2 linked regions of the Rubripirellula amarantea genome follow. The protein of the gene in region 2 interacts with the protein of the main gene of each other region in a pairwise test. Links are inferred from orthologs where the notes say so. Each region holds a gene or a part of one and is shown on either strand. Other genes may lie near its edges. The genes, in order: ligA and leuS.

The links.
Region 1: the proteins of leuS (region 2) and ligA interact in binary tests that used the Escherichia coli proteins (3 or more experiments, as listed by UniProt). The link is inferred for Rubripirellula amarantea from one-to-one orthologs.

The regions. Positions count from the first base shown.
Region 1 is NZ_SJPI01000002.1:32,450-35,693, forward strand. Bases 188-3,105 are described here. They hold ligA (NAD-dependent DNA ligase LigA), read left to right. Parts: upstream 188-582; coding sequence 583-2,628; downstream 2,629-3,105. Other genes in these bases: Pla22_RS13820 (site-2 protease family protein), read left to right, coding at 188-529; Pla22_RS13830 (HAD-IA family hydrolase), read right to left, coding at 2,658-3,105. Outside these bases: more of Pla22_RS13820, read left to right, coding at 1-187; more of Pla22_RS13830, read right to left, coding at 3,106-3,244. UniProt on the Escherichia coli protein: DNA ligase that catalyzes the formation of phosphodiester linkages between 5'-phosphoryl and 3'-hydroxyl groups in double-stranded DNA using NAD as a coenzyme and as the energy source for the reaction.
Region 2 is NZ_SJPI01000004.1:89,576-93,337, reverse strand. What follows is about bases 293-3,728. They hold leuS (leucine--tRNA ligase), read right to left. Parts: upstream 3,337-3,728; coding sequence 493-3,336; downstream 293-492. Other genes in these bases: Pla22_RS24220 (hypothetical protein), read left to right, coding at 3,686-3,728; Pla22_RS24230 (Gfo/Idh/MocA family protein), read right to left, coding at 293-420. Outside these bases: more of Pla22_RS24230, read right to left, coding at 1-292; more of Pla22_RS24220, read left to right, coding at 3,729-3,762.

The sequences.
Region 1 (3,244 bases), on a different replicon or contig from region 2:
ACGTCAACTCGATGAACTTAGCGCTGAAGTGGACGCTTTGAATATCTATGCTCAGCGCGAAGGTCTTGTGGTTTCCCAATCCATCGATCATCTGCTCGGCAGTTACGTTTCCAAGGGCACCGAATTGCTAAGCGTTTGCGACCCTCAAGAAAAGGAACTGCTGGTTTCCGTTTCGCCCGGCGATATGGACGCGTATCAGCGAGCCGTCGATGGCGGCGAAATGTCGAAAGTGCGATTGCGTGGCGGAAGCCAATTTCGACTCAAGCCGCAAAGTCTGCGACCGCGAGCCAGGCTGACGTTGCCACACCCGGCGCTGGGGGCCAACGCGGGTGGACCCTTGCCCGTGGAACCGGCGCCGGATCCGTCGACCGGTTCAAGCGAACTTCGTCCGATCGAACCGCAGATGGAAAGCGTCGTGAAGTTAAGTGCGTTGACCAGCAGCGAAATTCAAACTGGGCAGCTCGGTGCAATGACCATCTCGGACACGCGATCGCTTGCCGCCCGTGTCATGGATTCGCTGAAGCGTTAGAATTCGACGCTCGCTGAATGTCTCGCCTCCTCCATGCATTGAACCGTTCGTCCATGGCCAAAAACGCTGCTACCCGTGTCGCTGAACTTCGGCAAGAAATCCGGCGCCTCGATCATCTGTACTACGTCGAAGCGACATCCGCGGTAAGCGACTTAGAATACGACAAGCTGCTTGAGGAACTCAAGTCGCTCGAGCAGCAACACCCTGAATTGCAGAGCTCCGATTCGCCCACTCAGCGCGTGGGCGACGCGCCGGTCGAGCACCTCGTTCAAGTCGAACACCGCGTGCCGATGCTTTCGATCGACAACACGTACAGCCGCGAGGACTTGGCGGCGTACTTCGAACGAACCGAAAAGCAGCTTGAAGGTGAGTCGATCCAATGGGTAATGGAGTACAAGATTGACGGCGTCGCGGCTTCGGTTCGATACGAAGAAGGCTTGATGACTTTGGCGTTGACGCGGGGAAACGGCAACGTGGGCGATGACATCACCCACAACATTCGCACCGTCCGCGACTTGCCGTTGCGAACAACCGGGAAAAACGCCCCGAAAGTATTAGAAGTTCGTGGCGAGGTTTACATGACCAATTCGGACTTGGCCGACTTGAATGTGCGACAAGCCGATGCGGGCCAAGAGGCTTACAAGAACACTCGAAACGTCACCGCGGGCACGATTCGTTTGCTCGACCCGTCCGTCGCCGCCGAACGCAATTTGCGATTCTTTTGCCACGGCGTGGGTGAAACGGATGGATTGAAAGCGAAGAATCATATTGAGTTCCTTGATGAAGTGGGCAAGCTCGGGATTCCGCCGACGCCTCATGTGAAGCTCTTGAAGGATTCCAAAGCGGCACTTGATGCGGTGGCGTTGTTGGAAGAGGAGATGCCGGACTTACCGTTCGAAGTCGATGGGATCGTCTTCAAGGTGAACAATTTCGCTCAACGCGAACGACTTGGCATTCGTAGTAAGAGCCCGCGGTGGTTGATCGCCTACAAATTTGAGCGTTACGAAGCGGTCACCACGCTGCAAACCATCACCGTTCAAGTTGGCAAAACGGGAACGATCACGCCTGTTGCTAATTTGGTTCCTGTTGAGATTGCCGATACCACCGTCTCTCGAGCGTCTCTGCATAACGCTGACGAAATTGAACGACTTGATGTCCGCGAAGGTGACACCGTCGTCGTTGAAAAAGCGGGCAAAATCATTCCCAAGGTCGTGCGAGTTGAAAAGCACGAACGAAAAGGCGATCTACCTAAGTTTGAATTCCCCACTCATTGCCCCGAATGTGGAACACCGTTGGTTCGCGACGAAGGTGGCGTTTACATCCGCTGTCCCTCGCCCGCCTGTCCCGCTCAACTGCGGCAACGATTGGTGTACTTCGGGTCTCGGCCCGGCATGGACATCGATGGATTAGGCGAGGAAGTGGTAGACCTTTTGATTAGCCACGACCTTGTCCACAACTACGCGGACCTTTACCGGTTGACGCAAGACCAGGTCAACGGCTTGGTGTGGCCCAAGAAACGCAAAGGAAAAGATGGCGAACAAATCGACGTTGCCTTTGGGGAACGAAACGCAGCAAAGCTGATCAAAGGAATCGCCGAAACGAAATCTCGCGGGCTGGCGAGGTTGTTGTCGTCGATTTCGATTCGCCATATCGGGCCCAGTGTTGCTCGAATCCTAACGGCAGAGCACCCCAGTTTCGATCAATTGTGCCAAGCGAGCATCGAGGATCTGGCGGGCATCCATGAAATCGGTGATGCGATTGCAAAGAGCATCCATGAGTTCTGTCACAGCGATTACGGTCGCGATTTGTTTGCCCAGTTCAAAGACGTGGGTTTGGATTTGACTCAGCCACAAGTGGCGACGGGCGATGGTGTTTTTGCGGGCAAGTCCATCGTCGTCACTGGAACGTTAAAGCAATACAAGCGAGACGAGATCAAACAACTGATCGTTCAGCACGGCGGACGCGCATCGGGCAGCATCAGCAAGAGCACGGACTTTTTGGTTGCCGGCGAAAAGGCAGGCAGCAAACTGAAAAAGGCAGAAGAACTCGGGATCAAAATTTTGAGCGAGGATGAGTTCAAGGCGATGATCGAATCATGACAGCACTGGGCCGATAAGACTTTCGCAGTTCAGGTGCCCGTCGAAACATCACTAAGTAAATCCGACAGCGAAGTCTCATGCTGTCTCACCAGATGCAATGCATTCCAACCGGCGTCGATGGCGGCATCCACATCACCGGGCTTGGTGTCGCCGATCATCAGCGCCGCATCGGGTTGCGAAAGCTTGAGTCGTCTTGCTGATTCGTGATAGAACTCGACGTTGGGTTTGCACCAACCGATTTCGCTGCTGATCAGGATTTCGTCGAACCAATCATGGATATCGAATCCGTCAATGATCATGCGAAGTCGGGCATCAAAGTTGGATGCAATCGCGATTCGAGATCCGTTTTCGCGAACCCGGATCAGCGTTGATTCGACATCCGGATAGATCATCCATTGGTCGCACTTAGCAAAGTGATCCCACAGATCGTCAAAGACACGATCGATAAAGATGGTGGACTGATCGGCAAAGCAATCGGCGACGATTCGCTTCCATCGGGCTCGCTCGCGAGTTTCATCCGTTGGATCTTTGGCTGCGTCAGCGGAGAAATGATTTCGCATCGCAGCCGCCAGCTTGCGACGCATGGCATCAAGCGAGTCGGGTGACTCAAGGCCAT
Region 2 (3,762 bases):
GCGTCCCTGCTCGACGGCAGTCTTCATTAATTGGCTAGATTCGTGAAAGCGACTTTGGAAGGTGACTGCCAATCGCACGCCAGCCTCATCGCACGCCTGGATGATCTCGTCGCAGCGTTCGGTGGTAACTTCTAGTGGTTTCTCAACCACCACATGCTTGCCCGCGCGAGCGGCCGCCACTGCGGGATCCAAATGAGCGCCGCTTGGCGTGCAAACCGAAATCACCTGAATCGAAGGATCGGCAAGCATCGATTCAATGGATTCAAAGGCTTTCACGTTGTGCTGAGCGGCAAATTCCGCTGCCGCATCTGGACGCCTAGCCGCCACGCCCACGAGATGAGCACCTTTTGCGTCCGCGATTGCGCGAGCGTGAAAGTTCGCGATCATGCCGCAACCGATGATTCCGATGCCAATACTCATAGTGCTTTTATCTAACAGGGAGGGGATAAGGGAGGAGGGGAAAGCGGAGGTTTCTTGAGAGGACCGAGTAGCTTACTTGACGACCAAGTTGACCAAACGTCCTGGCACTACGATCTGCTTCACAATCGTTTTACCTTCGATCAGATCCTTGATTGCGGAATCAGCCAACGCGACTTTGGCGAGGTCATCCTTTCCGATGTCTGCGGCAACCTGCAGCTTGGCCTTGATCTTTCCGTTTACCTGAACCGGGACTTCAATCGTCGATGAGGCTATCGCTGATTCGTCCCAGGTCGGCCAAGGCTGACGAGCGATCGAACCGGTCCCACCAAGTTTCGACCACAGTTCCTCTGCCAAGTGAGGAGCGTAAGGCGCTAGCAAAATCAGGAATGTGTTCATTGTCGCTCTTGGACGAGAATCACTCTTGCTGAAGTGATTGGTGAACTCCATCATTCGCGCGATCGCGGTGTTGAAGCTCATCGCTTCGGTGTCTTCGGTGACTTTCTTGATCGTTTGGTGAAGAACCCGATTGTCGTCTTCGTTTAGCGATTCGTCGTTGATGGCTGAATTCAAATCGTCGTTGTCGGATCGAGAATCGACGATCATCCGCCAAACGCGATCAAGGAAGTTGCGTACTCCGCCGACTCCATCCATCGACCATGGTTTGGTTGCTTCGAGTGGCCCCATGAACATTTCGTAAAGTCTTAACGAGTCGGCACCATACTCGCGCACGATGTCGTCGGGGTTTACCACGTTTCCACGGCTCTTGGACATCTTGTCAGCCTTCGCCAACACGCCAATGTCTGTGCCCGAAATGGTGGTCTTGCCTTTCTTCTTTTCCGTTTCGTCGTCACGAAGATCCGAATGGTCATCGATGTGACGAAGAACAACGGTCGCTTTGTCACCTTCGCCAACGGTTGTTCCCTCCAAGCCAATATCGGCAAGCGTCGACTTGGATTCTTGGTAGGCGGTTGGCGACATGTGGTACTGGGGCGCACCCAAGATCATGCCTTGGTTGACCAGTCGGCCAAATGGCTCGGGTGTCGAAACATGACCTCGGTCGTACAGGACCTTGTGCCAAAACCGCGAGTAGAGCAAATGCAAAACCGCGTGTTCCGCGCCGCCGACATAGAGGTCCACGGGCATCCAAGCCTTCTCAAGTTCGGGGTCGACCATTGCGGTCTTGTTCTTGGGATCGATGTACCGCAAGAAGTACCAGCAAGATCCTGCCCACTGAGGCATCGTATTAGTCTCGCGACGATAGCGTTTGCCGTCGATCGTGGTGTACAACCAATCGTCGTCCGCCTTAGCCAATGGTGGTTCGGGCCGACCGTGCGGTTTGAAGTCTTCCAAATCGGGAAGCGTTACGGGTAATTGATCAAACGGGACCGCTCGCTTGATACCGGTGGGTTCGTTATCAGCGTCAACTTCATGCAAGATGGGAAAAGGTTCGCCCCAGAAACGTTGGCGACTGAATAGCCAATCTCGCAATTTGAAATTGACGGCTTCGCGTCCCAAGCCATCGTTGGCCAGCGAAGCCGTTACTGCTGCCTTAACTTGTTCGGTGGTTTGCCCATCAAATTCACCGCTGTTGATAGCTTGACCTTCGGCGACGAAGCAGACTTCGCCAGCGAGGATCGCTTCACGGTCTTCGAGGTCCGCCGGTGGATCAACGACGGGAATCACGGGCAATTCGAATTGCTTAGCAAATTCAAAGTCGCGATCATCGTGCGCCGGTACCGCCATGATCGCGCCGGTTCCATAGCCCGCCAGAACATAATCAGCAATCCAAACTGGAATCGGTTTGCCGGTGACCGGATTGATCGCGTGTGACCCAGTGAAGACGCCCGTTTTTTCCTTGCCGCCATCCGTGCGTTCGCGATCGCTCTTGAAGGACGCTTTTTCGCGGTAATCGCTTACAGCTTGGCGTTGTGCATCTACGGTCAACTTGTCCACGAGCGGATGCTCTGGCGAGACGACCATGTAGGTCGCACCAAAAAGCGTATCGGGGCGGGTGGTGTAGACACGAAGCGAATCGTCGTCTGCGACCTCGGGCAGTCCACCCGATTTCCGTTGGCTGCGCCATGTCGAGTCGTCGGTGCCACCGATGTAAAAGTCGACCTCGGCTCCTGTGCTACGGCCGATCCAATCCTGTTGCAACTTCTTAATCCCGACTGGCCAATCGAGGTCGTCGAGCCCTTCGAGCAATCGTTCGGCGTAGGCGGTAATCCGCAGCATCCATTGTCGAAGGGGGATTCGTTGGACGGGATGGTCGCCACGGTCGCTCAGTCCGTCTTTGACTTCCTCGTTAGCGAGGACTGTGCCCAAGGCGGGACACCAGTTCACCAATGCATCATCCTGGTAGGCCAAACGCTTTGAATCCCGATAGGCCTCGATGCTAGCTTGGCCTTCCTGGCGGATTGGGTCCGGAATCGGCAGTTCCGAAATGGGGCGACCTTTGTTGGATTCCTCGTCGAACCAGGTGTCAAAGAGTTCTAGGAAGATCCACTGGGTCCACTTGAAGTAATCCTCGTCGGTAGTAGAGAGAACACGATCCCAGTCGTAACTGAAACCCAGCATTTTCAGTTGCCGAGTAAAGTTGTCTATGTTTCGCTGAGTTTGAATTCGCGGGTGTTCGCCCGTCTTTATCGCGTGTTCCTCGGCGGGTAAACCAAATGCATCGAACCCCATCGGATGCAGAACGCTGATCCCACGGGCTCGACAGAAGCGAGAAACGATGTCGGTAGCGGTGTAGCCCTCCGGATGCCCCACATGCAATCCGTCACCACTGGGGTAGGGAAACATGTCCAAAATATACCGTTTTGACGCCTTGGGCAGCCTGTCGGTCGCAAATGTTTGATCTGAGTCCCAAAAAGACTGCCATTTCGGTTCAATTTCGGACGGGTTGTAGCGTGCCATGTAAGAAGTGGGCCAACAAAGGAGAATTGAACACGCAGCGTGTGTTGCTGTGGATTGTTCAGATGCGAACGGTATATATCTGCGATTGCTGGTGGATTTTAGGCGTTTAGTCCCGTGGCGAAAGGTAGGATTGAGCAAGAGAATAGAAGTTGCATGGCGCAGGCTGTTAGATTTGGCAGGTTGACCGAAGAATTCGGTGGCCTTGACGCAGTCACCAAAGCGTCGAGGGCTCTGCATCGAATTGTGTCAGTCTCAATTCCCTAGATGTGACCTTGGTACGATAGGGATAACCGGCACCTTCAATTCGACATTCGACGAAAAACGGGAAAACTCGCAAGTGAAATCAGTGATGGACAGCAGCTTAGAAAAACGTCAACTCTGCGAAAAAGTGACGACCGCACTGCGCCGAAATGGACTCGAGCATGT